3 regions of the Delftia sp. WSY_10 genome follow, and region 1 is predicted to be linked to each of the others. Evidence: predicted binding sites of a transcription regulator. Region 1 holds the regulator's gene; each other region holds the start of a gene.

Evidence for each region. Region 1 encodes FNR, which switches genes on or off when oxygen is low (the NO sensors DNR and NnrR bind a similar motif). Its sites were predicted from a motif close to TTGATNNNNATCAA; they were not measured.
Region 2: dsrO (sulfate reduction electron transfer complex DsrMKJOP subunit DsrO) is a predicted target of FNR. The motif match lies at 2,245-2,258, and genes of this name have one in related genera.
Region 3: adhP (alcohol dehydrogenase AdhP) is a predicted target of FNR. The motif match lies at 2,379-2,392, and genes of this name have one in related genera.

The regions. Positions count from the first base shown of each region.
Region 1 covers NZ_JBICKY010000015.1:346,981-351,761, forward strand. Annotated here, with positions in the region: gene ACF8ML_RS07995 (sulfite exporter TauE/SafE family protein) at 1-439, opposite strand, end outside; gene hemN (oxygen-independent coproporphyrinogen III oxidase) at 445-1,827, opposite strand; gene fnr (fumarate/nitrate reduction transcriptional regulator Fnr) at 1,989-2,708, shown strand; gene ACF8ML_RS08010 (hypothetical protein) at 2,790-3,077, opposite strand; gene ACF8ML_RS08015 (FixH family protein) at 3,259-3,573, opposite strand; gene ccoG (cytochrome c oxidase accessory protein CcoG) at 3,631-4,781, opposite strand, start outside.
Region 2 covers NZ_JBICKY010000035.1:224,686-229,466, reverse strand. Annotated here, with positions in the region: gene ACF8ML_RS16815 (tetrathionate reductase subunit A) at 1-145, opposite strand, end outside; gene nrfD (NrfD/PsrC family molybdoenzyme membrane anchor subunit) at 224-1,267, opposite strand; gene dsrO (sulfate reduction electron transfer complex DsrMKJOP subunit DsrO) at 1,284-2,129, opposite strand; gene ACF8ML_RS16800 (hypothetical protein) at 2,464-2,928, shown strand; gene ACF8ML_RS16795 (hypothetical protein) at 2,913-3,314, opposite strand; gene dsbG (thiol:disulfide interchange protein DsbG) at 3,326-4,132, opposite strand; gene ACF8ML_RS16785 (TlpA family protein disulfide reductase) at 4,129-4,781, opposite strand, start outside.
Region 3 covers NZ_JBICKY010000015.1:245,616-250,396, reverse strand. Annotated here, with positions in the region: tRNA gene ACF8ML_RS07510 (tRNA-Val) at 1-39, shown strand, start outside; gene phaR (polyhydroxyalkanoate synthesis repressor PhaR) at 285-824, shown strand; gene rimO (30S ribosomal protein S12 methylthiotransferase RimO) at 917-2,305, shown strand; gene adhP (alcohol dehydrogenase AdhP) at 2,455-3,483, shown strand; gene ACF8ML_RS07490 (MATE family efflux transporter) at 3,547-4,781, opposite strand, start outside.

The sequences.
Region 1 (4,781 bases):
CCGCCAGCGTGCCGCCAGGGGCGGACACCCAGGGCTGCACGCGCCGCCAGGCGGCGCGGCCCGCAGACTCCAGCCAGGCGGGCTGGCGGGCCTGCACCATCATGGCCAGGCCCCAGGCCATCACGGCGACATGGGTCAGCGTCCAGAACGGCTGCAGCGCCGTGGTCTGGCTGGTGAGCCAGGACAGGCTTTCCATGGCCAGCGCCGAGGCAGCGCCCAGGCTGGCATAGCCGGCCAGCCGCCCGCTATGGAACAGCGCCGTGCGCAGCCACAGCCGGCTTTGCAGTCCATGGACGGCGACCACCTGCCCACCACCCTGTACCGTGCCCTGCCCCGCCCCGCCCGTGACCACGCCGCAGGGCGCGGCGCACATGGCAAGGCAATGGGGCCCGCCGACGAGCCCCATGATCAAAGCGGTCCAGAGCAGCGACAACAGCATGGGGCCTAGATGATCCTCGAAAACCGCGCCCGGTTCTTGTCGGCCTGCAGATATCGGTCAAACAGCATGGCCACGCCACGCACGAAGTACCAGCCCATGGGCGTGACCTGGAATCCCTCGTCGCTGATCTGCACCAGCCCCTTGGCCTGCAGGTCCTGAAGCGCCGCCAGCTCGGGGGCGAAGTACTCGCGAAAGCCCAGCAGCCAGGCCTGCTCCATGGGCTCGAACAGCACGGCGCCCTGGCACATGATGGCCATGATGACGGCGCGCCGCACCAGATCATCGCGCGACAGTGCCAGGCCGCGCACCACGGGCAGGTGGCCGGCGTCGATGGCGTCGTAGTACTCCTCCAGCGTCTTGGCGTTCTGGCTGTAGCTGGCCCCCACCTTGCCGATGGCCGACACGCCCAGCGCAATCAGGTCGCAGTCGGGCTGGGTGCTGTAGCCCTGGAAGTTGCGATGCAGCCGGCCCTGGCGCTTGGCCACGGCCAGCGCGTCCTCGGGCAAGGCGAAGTGGTCCATGCCCACGTAGACATAGCCGCCGTCCATGAAGGCCGCGATGGAGCGCGAGAGCATGGCCAGCTTGTCGGCGCCCTGGGGCAGGTCCCCGGCCGCGATGCGCCGCTGCGGCTTGAAGCGCTCGGGCAGGTGGGCATAGGCATAGAGCGCGATGCGGTCGGGCCGCAGCGCATTGACCTGGGCCAGCGTGCGCTCGAAGGACTCGGGCGTCTGCTTGGGCAGGCCGTAGATCAGGTCCACGTTGATGGAGGCAAAGCCCAGCTGCCGTGCGGCCGCCACCAGCGCGAACACCTGCTCGGCCGGCTGCACGCGGTGCACGGCGATCTGCACCTGTTCGTCGAAGTCCTGCACGCCGAAGCTCAGGCGGTTGAAGCCCAGCTCCTTGAGCACGGCCAGGCGTTCGACGCTGACGGTGCGCGGATCGACCTCGATGGAGTATTCGCCGCCCGGCTCCAGCTTGAAATGCTCGCGCAGCAGGGCCATCAGCGTGCGCAGCTCATCGTCCGAGAAGAAGGTGGGCGTGCCGCCGCCCAGGTGCAGCTGGCTGACGGCCTGGCCCTTGCCGCAATGGGCCGTGTGCAAGGCCATCTCGCGCGCCAGGTAGTCCAGGTAGACGGCAGCGCGATCGTGGTGGCGCGTCACGATCTTGTTGCAGGCGCAGTAGTAGCACAGCGACTCGCAGAACGGCACATGCACATACAGCGACAAAGGCATGGCCCGCGCTGCGGTACTCGATTTGCGGTGCTCAAGTGCCAGGATATAGTCTTCAGCACCGAAAGCCTCCACGAAACGATCGGCCGTGGGGAACGAGGTGTATCGGGGCCCCGGTACGTCGAAGCGACGCAGCAGCTCTGGGGTGACAGCGGTCATGGGTTTTTTCCTCTAATGTCGTCCACTGTGCCGCAGCCCATTGGTCGCGTCCTTGACTCATATCAAGAGTTGTTCGCGGCAGTGCTGCGACAATTTGATCCAACTCATCGCCATCCACGAGGTCACCGCCGGCGCACTGCTGCGCCGCTGATGTTTACTCCATGAACCTTCAGACCATCAAAGCATCCTGTTCCAATTGCAACCTGCGCGAGCTGTGCATGCCCATGGGCCTGGATGCCGAGCAGATGCAGCGCATCGACGACATCGTGGCCACGCGCCGCAAGGTCAAGCGCGGCGGCCTGCTGTTTCGCAACGGTGAGTCCTTCACCTCGCTGTACGCCATCCGCACGGGCTTCTTCAAGACCTGCGTGGCCACCGAGGACGGGCGCGACCAGGTCACGGGCTTTCAGATGGCCGGCGAGATCATCGGCCTGGATGGCATCGTCAACGACCACCACACCTGCGATGCGGTCGCGCTGGAAGACGCCGAGGTCTGCGTCATGCCCTTCGACAAGCTGGAGGACCTGTCGCGCGAGGTCACGGCCCTGCAAAACCATGTGCACAAGGTCATGAGCCGCGAGATCGTGCGCGAGCATGGCGTGATGCTGCTGCTGGGCAGCATGCGTGCCGAGGAGCGGCTGGCCGCCTTCGTGCTCAACCTGGTACAGCGCCTTCACGCCCGGGGCTTTTCCAAGTCGGAACTGGTGCTGCGCATGACACGCGAGGAAATCGGCAGCTACCTGGGCCTGAAGCTGGAGACGGTGAGCCGCACCTTCTCGAAGTTTGCCGAGGAAAACATCATCGAGGTGCGCCAGCGCCATCTGCGCATCCTGGACACGGACGCGCTCAAGCGCATCGTCAACAGCCAGCAGTGCCAGTGAGGCCGCAAGGCCCCGCCCCCCGGCAATGAACAGGGCCCGCGATCGCGGGCCTTGTTCATTGCCATTGCAGTGCACGCAGGTTCAATCGCGCCCCAGGCCCTGCATGGCCAGATTTGGGTCCGGCTCGGAGACCACGCCGTCGTTGAGATCGTGCGTGGAGCGTCCCAGCATGGTGGTCATGAGGCTGGACAGCATGGTCACGCCCCAGAAGGCGAAGAAGGCCAGCGTGTAGATTCCCTGCCGCGACCAGCCCAGGTCGCCGAGCCAGTGCAGCTCCAGCGGGTCCACGAAGGCGAATACCAGCATCTCCATCACGGCGGCGGCCAGAAAGGCCGGCCAGGCAATCCACATCCAGCGTTGGGCCAACATCAGCGATCTCCTTGAGCTGTCGAGGGGTGGCTTTCATTGTGCGCGCCGCCCTCGCACCGTGCCAAGCCCTGCGCACCCTGCACTGCCTGTAGGAAACCCTTGGCCCTCGCGCATGCTGGAGATGCCATCCACCATGCAAAAAGGCCGTGACTGCGGCCTTGTGCACGGCATTTTCCTGCGTTCAGCGGTCCGTGGGATGGTCCTGCGCGGGCGTGGCCGCGTGGTTGCGGCCGGTGACCGCGGGCGCCAGGCTCTTGGGCACTTCGCGCACGCCATCGGCACGCTCGTTGATGGTGATGCCATTGCGGTAATAGTCAGGATCGATCACGGGATCGGCGCCATTGATCGCAATGACGGCCGTGACCACGCCGGCCACCACGACGGCGGCCGGGCCGGCCACCACGAGCCAGACATGGGCGAACTTCCACCAGGGCTTGCCGGCGTCCGGATGCGAAGGGGCCGTGGCGGGCGCGGAGACTGCGGGACTGGAAGACATGGATAACCTCTTTCTTTCAAACAGCCGGCGCAGCCTGGGCGGCGCCGGCCAGACATATCACCGGGGCACCAGGAAGACGGCCTTTTCGGACGCGCGTCCCGCGCCTGAATGCACGGCATCGATATCGAAGAATACGGTGTGCGAGCCCGGCTCGGCGGAACCGTAGGGAATCTGCAGCCGCGCCGCAATGCCGCGCGTCTCGGCAGGGCCGACCTCGACCTCCTGCTCGGACGCCAACTCCAGCCCGTCGAGGCCATGGGCGCTGATGCGGTAGCGCTGGGCCTGCTCGGTGGCATTCATGATCTGCAGGCGGTAGACATTTTCCAGCTTGCCGCCCGCGACGATGCGCGACAGCGACGCCCGGTCGCGTATCACGTCGACCTTGACCGACTGGCGCAGCGCCAGGCTCACGATCATGGCCATGCTCAGGCCGATCAGCACGGCCGAGTAGACCAGTACGCGCGGACGGAAGATGCGGCGCAGCACCTGGGCCCGCCGCCACATGCCGGCCATGGCGTTCTGCGTGGTCAGCCGGATGAGGCCGCGCGGATACTCCATCTTGTCCATGATGGAATTGCAGGCGTCTATGCACAGACCGCAGCCTATGCATTCGTACTGCAGGCCGTTGCGGATGTCGATGCCCACGGGGCAGACCTGCACGCACATCTTGCAGTCGATGCAGTCGCCCAGGCCCTGGGCCTTGTAGTCCACCTTCTTGGTGCGCGGCGCGCGCGGCTCGCCCCGGCCCGTGTCGTAGCTGACGATCATGGTGTCGCGGTCGAACATGGCGCTCTGAAAGCGCGCATAGGGGCACATGTACTTGCAGACCTGCTCGCGCATGTAGCCGGCGTTGCCATAGGTGGCGAAGCCGTAGAACAGCACCCAGAAGACCTGCCAGCTGCCCTGCAGCGCCAGCAGCTCGCCGCCCAGCTCGCGGATGGGCACGAAGTAGCCCACGAAGGTGAAGCCGGTCCACAGGGCAATGGCAATCCACAGCAACTGCTTGAGCGACTTCTTCCAGAGCTTTTCAAAGGTCCAGCCGTTCTTGTCCAGGCGCATGCGCGCACTGCGGTCGCCCTCGACCTTGCGCTCCACCCACATGAAGATTTCGGTGTAGACCGTCTGCGGGCAGGAAAAGCCGCACCACAGGCGACCGGCCACGGCCGTGAACAGGAACAGCGCCAGCGCCGAAATGATCAGCAGGCCCG
Region 2 (4,781 bases), on a different contig from region 1:
CACGTGCCAGCGTCTCGCCATAGCCGGCCGCAAAGGCGGCCAGCCCACCGGCGGTGAGTCCGCCGCGCAGCAGCAGGCGGCGGCGTGTGGCCTCGGCATCCAGGGAATCTTCGGGGGCTTGGGGGAGTTTCTTCTTGTCGGTCATGAAAGGCTTTCTGTGGCGCGGCTGGCCGGTGGCGGGCCGCGCTCCGTGAATGGGTGAGGGGTCGTCAGGGCGGCGGTGTCAGAGGGCGCGGGCCGCGGCCGAGCGCGCGGGAAACAGCTCCAGCGCCCAGGTGGCCAGCGTCACCAGTGCAATGCACAGGCCGGCCACGCCCAGCATGCCCAGCAGGCCGTCGCCGCCCAGCGGCATGTGGTAGATGTACAGGCCCGCGCCGTACTTGGGCACGCCTTGCACGCCCATGAACAGCGCCCAGCGGAAGGCCCAGGCCGCGGCGGCCAGGCCCAGCCCCAGGGCCAGCGTGTAGCGCGGGCAGGCCATGCGCTGCCCACCCCGGACCAGGGCCCACAGCAGGGCGGCACCGGCCACGGCCGAGCCCAGCATGCTCAGGCGCCAGACCGGAAACTGCTGCCACAGCTGCAGCGCCGCCTGGAAGGAGCGGCCCTGGCCCAGCCAGCCGGCAACGGCCCAGACCGCCACCATGACCAGCAGGCACAGCGCCAGCGCCAGGCCCAGCATGCGCAGGGCCTGCAGGGCGCCGGCATCGGGGCGGTGGCGGGCGGGCAGAAAGCGCGCCGTCACCAACATGCAGCCCACCGTGGCCAGCCAGCCCGTGAGCGCCAGGTTCAGCGGCACCCACAGCGTGTTCCAAAGCGGGCGCGAGCGCACGGCCATCAGCTCGGCGCCGGTATAGGCGGTGATGGTCAGCGCCGACACGGCCAGCAGCGGCGCCAGCCAGCGCAGCCACCGCGGCCGGCCCAGCCACCAGGCCAGCACGAAGGCCAGCGCCAGTCCCACGAAGGCCGGCAGCAGCAGGGCGCCCACCGACATCCACGACCACGGCGTGAAGTGCGCATAGAAATGCCAGAAGCGCGCAGGCTGGTGCAGGTCGGCCAGCAGCGACACGGGCGCGGCGATGGCGCTGACGGCCAGCACCAGCACGGCGGCCGGCAGCAGGCGCGCCATGGCGCTGGCGCGCGGCGCCCAGGCGCAGGCGGCGGCCAGCAGGGCGGCGCCCGTGGCAATGCCGGCCAGGAAGAAGTACTGCACGGCCCAGGGCAGCCAGGCCGATTCGTAGGCGGGGGTCAGGAGTTCGACGATGTGCATGGGGTGCTCCTTGCGTTCAGTGGGAAGTGACCAGCCGCACGCTGGCCTGCCCGTCCACGCCGTCGACGAAGGCGTCGGGCAATCCCAGGTAGTACACATGCGGGTCCGTGCCCATGGCGGGCTTGAGCACCTTGAGGTCCTTGGCGTGCTCGCGCATGCGCTGGCGGATCTCGCTGCCCTCGTCGTTGAGGTCGCCGATCACGCGGGCGCCGCCCACGCAGCTTTCCACGCAGGCCGGCAGCAGGCCGGCTTCCAGGCGGTGCTCGCAGAAGGTGCACTTGTCGGCGGTCTGCGTCTCGTGGTTGATGAAGCGCGCGTCATAGGGGCAGGCCTGCACGCAGTAGCCGCAGCCCACGCAGCGCTCGTTGTCCACCAGCACGATGCCGTCGCTGCGCTGGAAGGTGGCCTGCACCGGGCAGACCGGCACGCAGGGCGGGTTGTCGCAGTGGTTGCACAGGCGCGGCAGGTTGAGCATGGCCGGCGGCAGGTCCTCGTTGCCCGCGTGCTGCACCTCGTACTGCAGCACCGTGGTGCGGAACTGGCCCAGCGGCGGCAGGTTCTCCATGGAGCAGCTCACCGTGCAGGCCTGGCAGCCTATGCAGCGGCGCAGGTCCACCAGCATGCCGTAGCGCCTGCCGGCCTCGCCGGGACGGCGCGGCGGCTGGAAACCCGGGGTGCCGGGCGCGGCCGCCGCCACGGGCAGGGCCACGGCCGCCATGGCAGCGGCCAGCAGGTCCTGCAGGAAGCCGCGCTTGCCGGCGGCGGGCTGCGCATGGGAGAGGGTAGGGGCGGGGATGTCCTGGGTGGAGGGCTTGCAGCTGCAGTCGTTGCAGCCGCTGCCGGCGCGGGATGTTTTTGGCATGGCCTGTCTTTCATCGTCCTGCGGCCACGGGAGGGTGGTCGCTCAAACTCAATAAAGCATTAAAAATATGCTTTTTATATTGAATTTAATATATGAAATTCAGGGCCTTGGCGGCTTGATATGAGTCAAGCAATGGGCTTGCAAAGCGCCACCAACTGCCTGCCATGGACAGGCGCCCAAGGCACTCCATAGCGTGTGGCGCAGGGATTAAGACGGGGTTAACAGGGTGACTGCATTCCTCGGGAATGCGGGGCGCGTATCGGAAATCACCCTCTTGTTTCCGTGCGCGGCCCCGGTCTACGCTGCTTGTGTCGCCACTGCCAAGGAGTTCTCCATGAACCATGCCCTGAACAGCCTTGCTTCGGAACTGGACCTTGCCGCCGAAGCCGGCGAGCACCTGAGGCTGCAATTCACACAGGCCTGCGTGGACCGCATCGCGCACCTGCTGGAAGACCCGGACGTCATCCGCTGCGCACAAGGCCTTCGCCGCTACCTGGACGGCCAGATCGACCGGCAGGAGCTGGACCGCCTGGCCCGCGAGGCCGCCAGCCTGGCCAACCACCACCAGGGATCACGCTCCCTCGACGGCTGCGGCCATGCCGCCGTGTCCGCCACCTATGCCACGGCCCATGGGCTGGCGGGCCGGGCGCTGCAGGCGGCCGACTATGCGGCCTATGCCATGGTCTATGGCGAGGGCGGCCACGGCGCCGTCACGGACCGCGAGTCCTTCGAGCCTGAATACCAATGGCAGGCGCGCTGCCTGGCCTCGCTGGCGCAGGCCGCTCAGCAGCGCACGTAGCACCAGGCCGACTGCTGCAGCAGGGCCAGTGACTCGATGCCGCCCTGCGGCAGCACGCGCATGCCGGCAGGCGCCTCGCGGCCCAGCTTCCTGAGCGTGTTCGGGCAGACCAGCGCATGGGCCAGGGCCTCTGCATCCAGATGCTGCGGCGTGCCCGGCGCGGCATCCAGCAGTGCCTCGACGGCCGGGCCGTTGATGACGATGCGGACTTCGGCACCGGGACGGTCCTGGCGCAGGTTGGCCAGATTGCTGCGTGCACGGGCCAGGGCGCCGGGCGTGGGCGCATGCAGCACGATGCGCAGCGGCGGCGCATCCGGCCGGGTAGGGAACAGGTCGCTCCAGTCGCTGGAGGCGGTGGAATCGGCGGGACAACGGCTTGTGCTCATGGTCGTCCTCATCATTTCCTGCCACGCGGCCCCATGACCTCTTCCAGCAGGCCCGGTGGCAGGCCGGTGCGTACCTGCACCAGCCCCTTGTCATCCTTCCAGACCAGGGCCGGCGTGGCACGCAGGCCCCAGGTGGACATCAGCGAGGCATGGCTGGCCAGCACCTGCCGCGTGGCCTGCGGCACCGGGGCCAGCGGCGTGGCGCCCGCGCCTTCTGCGCTGGCGCGGCCGGCCTTGGCATAGGCACGTGCGTGCTCGGCCAGGGCCTGCTCTGGCTGGCGCGCGGTCAGCATGGCGGCGGCCTTGCCCTCGCTGCTGGGCTTGAGGATGCCCACCAGAATGTGGCGCAACTGCACCTGGCCGCTCTCCACCCAGGGCCGGGCATCGTTCCACAGCTGGTTGCAATAGGGGCAGTTGGGGTCGGTGAACACATAGACCGTGCGCGGCGCGTCGGCGCGGCCATCCGGTATGGACTGGGCGCGCTGCACATCGCTCCACAGTTGCTCGCCCATGGGCTTTTGCACGGCGGCCTGCAGGGCCTGGGCGTTCACGTCGCGGCCCTGGGCGTCGATCACCGTGCCCAGCACCCAGTGCTTGCCGTCAGGCATGCGGTAGATGGGCACGGGCTGGCGGTCGCGGTAGGCGGCCCAGGCCTTGAGTCCGCCCACGGCCGGCAGCGGTCCCACCAGGGTCAGTCCCTGCTGGGCCAGGAAATCCTCCGATGGCAGCTCGGACGCCGCAGCCGGCAGGGCCAAGGCTACCGATAGGGCCAGGGCTCCTGCCAGTGCAGGCAGGGGGAACAGGGGGGAAGCGCTCATGAACATTCCTTCAGATGCTGGGCCAGGCTGGCGCGCGACAGCTCGCCCATGCGCATGCCGCACAGCCGGCCGTCGGCGCCATAGAAATAGGTGGAAGGCAGGCCCCGCTGGCGCCAGTGCCGGCCGGCCTGCTGCTGCGGGTCGAACAGCACCTGGGCCAGCGGCAGCGGGGCCGTCGCCTGCTCGCGCCGCAAATAGCCCATCACGGCCTCTGCCGTCTCGCCCTGGTTGATCCAGATGAAACGCACATCGGGCCGCTGCTGCTGGGCCTGGGCCAGCACCGGCATCTCGCGCCGGCAGGGCGGGCACCAGGTGGCCCAGAGGTTGATCACCATGGGCTTGCCATCGGCCTGCTGCAACTGCTGCAGCGAGACCGGCTGCGCCTGCCCGTTGACCAGGGTGAAGGCCGGCAGGGCCGGTGCATCTGCGGACGGCAGCGCCTGCAGCAGGCTGCCCAGCACCAGCAGGGCCGCCCCCGCGCCCAGCGCCAGCCCTGTGGCGCGGCGCAGCACCGGGGAGCGGCGGCTGCGCCACAGCATGTACAGCAGCGCGGCCAGCAGGCCGGCCCACAGGTTCCATCCCCCGTCGCGGATATCGATGATGCGGCCTGCGAAGGCCGGCATCCCGCTCCAATCCCAGGGGGCAGGCG
Region 3 (4,781 bases), 100 kb from region 1:
TGGTGGGGGTCGTTGGTTCGAGTCCAATCGCGCCTACCAAACAAAGCAGTCTCACCAGGGGCTGCAAAAAAGAAATCCCGCTTCAAGCGGGATTTTTTTTGCCCCAACGGTTGCATGGCGGCCATTTGCCGTGTCGCATGCGTTGATCCCCATCAGGGTTACTGCTGCGCCGGGTGCTGCAGGTGCTGCCTAGAATCTGTTGCAGTGCAATAGCCGATTGCCCGCACGAGCCGGTGCAAGCAGGCGCAAACAGGTACAGCAGGTACAAGAGGAGAAGCATTGCAATGCAAGAGACGACAACAGCCGCCGCCCCCAGCGCACAGCGCGTGATCAAGAAATACCCCAACCGCCGTCTCTACGACACCAACACGTCCTCCTACATCACGCTGACGGAAGTCAAGCAGCTCGTGATGGGCAACGAGCCCGTGGTGGTCAAGGACGCCAAGACGGGCGAAGACCTCACGCGCAGCATCCTGCTGCAGATCATTCTGGAAGAAGAGGCGGGCGGCGCCCCCATGTTCTCCGAGACCGTGCTGGCCAACATCATCCGTTTCTACGGCCACGCCATGCAGGGCTACATGGGCTCCTACCTGGAAAAGAACGTGCAGATGTTCACCGACTTCCAGAACAAGCTCGCCGAGCAGGCCCAGGGTACGTCGCCCGAGGCCTGGAGCCAGTTCATGCGCATGCAGCCGCCCGCCATGCAGAACATGATGAGCAGCTATATGGAGCAGTCGCAGAACATGTTCGCCCAGATGCAGGAGCAGATGCAAAAGCAGACCGAGCAGATGCTGGGCGCGCTCGGGATCAAGCGCAATAGCTGAGCTTGCAGGGATAAGTTCGGGGGCGGTTTACCAAGTTCGCGCAGAACTGGGACAATATCGCCCCTATGACCCCCACGAGCGACGCAACAACCATGACAACCCCTGCCGGCGCGGCCGCTCCGCGCGTGGGATTCGTCTCCCTCGGGTGCCCCAAGGCACTCACGGACTCCGAACTCATCCTTACCCAGCTCAGCGCCGAGGGCTACCAGACCTCCAAGACCTTCGAGGGCGCTGACCTGGTGATCGTCAACACCTGCGGCTTCATCGATGACGCCGTGCGCGAGAGCCTGGACACCATTGGCGAGGCGCTGGCCGAGAACGGCAAGGTCATCGTCACCGGCTGCCTGGGCGCCAAGGCGGGCAAGGACGGCGGCAACCTGATCCAGGAAGTGCATCCCAGCGTGCTGGCCGTGACCGGGCCGCACGCCACGCAGGAGGTGATGAATGCCGTCCACACCCATCTGCCCAAGCCGCACGATCCCTTCATCGACCTGGTGCCGGGCGCCTTTGGCGAGGCGGGCATCAAGCTCACGCCCAGGCACTACGCCTACCTGAAGATTTCCGAGGGCTGCAATCACCGCTGCACCTTCTGCATCATTCCCTCCATGCGCGGCGACCTGGTCTCGCGTCCCGTGGGCGATGTGCTCAAGGAGGCGCGTGCACTGTTCGAGGGCGGCGTCAAGGAGCTGCTGGTGATCAGCCAGGACACCTCGGCCTATGGCGTGGACGTGAAGTACCGCACGGGCTTCTGGGACGGCAAGCCGGTGAAGACACGCATGCTCGAACTGGTGCAGACGCTGGCCGAGATCGCCGAGCCCTATGGCGCCTGGGTGCGCCTGCACTATGTCTACCCGTACCCCAGCGTGGACGAGATCATTCCGTTCATGGCCACGGGCCGCGTGCTGCCCTATCTGGACGTGCCCTTCCAGCACAGCCATCCCGATGTCTTGAAGCGCATGAAGCGCCCCGCCAACGGTGAAAAGAACCTGGAGCGCCTGCAGCGCTGGCGCGAGATCTGCCCCGACCTGGTGATCCGCTCCACCTTCATCGCCGGCTTCCCCGGCGAGACGGAGCAGGAGTTCGAGCACCTGCTGCAGTTCCTGCGCGAGGCGCAGATCGACCGCGCGGGCTGCTTTGCCTACAGCCCGGTCGAAGGCGCTGCCGCCAACGAGATCCCCGGCATGCTGCCCCACGAAGTGCGTGAGGAGCGCCGCGCGCGTTTCATGGCCGTGGCCGAGGAGGTTTCCACGGCACGCCTGCAAAAGCGCGTCGGCCAGACCATGCAGGTGCTGGTAGACAAGTCCGTGGGCCTGGGCAAGAAGGGTGGCGTGGGCCGCAGCTATGCCGATGCCCCCGAGATCGACGGCCTGGTGCACCTGCTGCCGCCCGAGAAGGCCAGCAAGACCTACAAGGTGGGTGACTTCGTCAAGGCGCGCATCGTGGGCACGCAGGGCCACGACCTGGTGGGCCAGCCCGTGTAAGGCCTGCATTCGCATCCCTGAAAAGCGGGCAAGGTTTTCCTTGCCCGCTTTTTTTTCCTTGATGGTCCAAGGCCTGATTTTGATCAAGGCGTTCAGGTCGCTTCGCTGAAATGCTGTACCTACTTTGACGCAAAGAAAGGATGGCGCGAATGAACAGGACCATGAAGGCCGCCGTGGTGCGGGAGTTTGGCAAGCCGCTCACCATCGAGGAAGTCCCGGTGCCCAGGCCCGATCCCGGCCATGTGCTGGTGAAGATCGAGGCCTGCGGCGTCTGCCATACCGATTTGCACGCGGCGCAGGGCGACTGGCCCGTCAAGCCCAATCCGCCCTTCATTCCCGGCCACGAAGGCGTGGGCTACGTGGCCGCCGTGGGCGCGGGCGTCACCCACGTGAAGGAGGGCGACCGCGTGGGCATCCCGTGGCTGTACACGGCCTGCGGCCATTGCGAGCATTGCCTGGGTGGCTGGGAGACGCTGTGCGAGCAGCAAAAGAACACCGGCTACTCCGTCAACGGCGGCTTTGCGCAGTACGCGCTGGCCGATGCCAATTTCGTGGGCCTGCTGCCCGGCAGCGTGGACCTGATCGAGATCGCTCCCGTGCTGTGCGCGGGCGTCACGGTCTACAAGGGCCTGAAGGTCACCGACACCAGGCCCGGCAACTGGGTGGTGATCTCGGGCATCGGCGGCCTGGGCCACATGGCCGTGCAGTATGCCAAGGCCATGGGCCTGAACGTGGCGGCGGTGGACGTGGATGACGACAAGCTGGCGCTGGCCAGGCGCCTGGGCGCACAGGTCACGGTCAATGCCATGACCACGGACCCTGCGGCCTACCTGAAAAAAGAGATTGGCGGCGCACACGGCGCCCTGGTGACGGCGGTCTCGCCCAAGGCCTTCGAGCAGGCGCTGGGCATGGTGCGGCGCGGCGGCACGGTATCGCTCAACGGCCTACCGCCCGGCAGCTTCCCGCTGCCCATCTTCAACATGGTGCTCAGCGGCGTGACGGTGCGTGGCTCCATCGTGGGCACGCGGCTGGACCTGCAGGAGTCGCTGGATTTCGCGGCCATGGGCAAGGTCAAGGCCACCGTGTCCACCGACCGGCTGGAGAACATCAACGACATCTTCGCGCGCATGCATGAAGGCAAGATCGAAGGGCGCGTGGTGCTGGACCTGAACGCCTGACGCTTTGCCCACCCCCAAAAAAACAGGCTTCCCTCGGGAAGCCTGTTTTGCATGGCGCACGCCTTACACCATGCGGCGGATCGGGCGCTTCTTCCACACCAGCTTGTAGTAGGCGGTCTGCAGGCACAGCGTCAGGGTGTAGGACAGCGGAAAGGCCATCCAGATTCCCATCAGCCCGAAGCTGCGGCTCAGCCACCATGCCATGGGCAGCTCCAGCACGGCGAGCACCGTGATGGTGATGGCCGTGGGAATGACCACATCGCCGCTGGCACGCATGATGGACGACAGGGCAATGAAGCAGCCCAGCAGCAGGCCGCTCCACAGCACGATGTACAGCAGCTCGATGGCCAGCACCAGCACCTGCTCGTCGGTGATGAACATGCCCAGCAGCGGCCGCGCGAACAGGCTGCCGATCAGGGCCAGGGCGGCACCCAGCACCAGGTTCATGCGGATGGCCGTGGCCGTGATGGCGCCCAGGCGCTCGCTGCGGCCAGCGCCGATGGCCTGGGCGCCGAGGATGGAGGCCGTGATGGCCACCGAAATGACCGGGAACTGCGCAAACGAGTTGATCTGGTTGACCGCACCGTAGGCTGCCGTGGCGCTGGAGCCGAAGCCGTTGACCAGCGACACGACGACCAGCCCGGCCATGGACGAGGCGATCATCTGCACGCCCGTGGGTATGCCCACGCGCAGGATGCTCTTGAGCAGGGTCCGGTCAATGCGCATGGCCTTCCACAGCGCGGCATTGGGCGCCAGCGGGCTGGCTATGCGGCGCAGCCGCCAGCCCAGCCAGGCCAGGGCCAGGGTGAAGCCCAGGATCATGGACACGCCCGCGCTGGCCACGCCCAGGCGCGGCAGGCCGCCCCAGCCCGCAATCAGCGCCGGCGTGCAGACCAGGCCCGTGCCGGTGGAGATCAGCAGGGCCAGCATGGGCGAGACCGTGTCGCCCACGCCGCGCAGCAGCGAGGTGGCCAGCAGGAACACGAACAGCCCCGGCATGCCCAGCAGCACGATGCGCGAATACAGCGTGGCCTGCTCCATGATGTCGGGCGGCGTGCCCAGCAGACGCATCAGCGGCTCGGTGAACAGTCCGCCGAACAGGGCCACGACGGCGCCGAACAGCAGCCCTATGCACATGGCCGTGCCTGCGATGGCGCGCAGCTTGTCGTGCATGCGCGCACCGTAGGCCTGGCCTATCAGCACCGAGGAGCCTGCGCCCAGGCCGATCACGAAGGCGATGAAGAGAAACATCACCGGAAAAAAGGCCGCGACGGCCGCCAGGGCCTGCACGCCCAGCA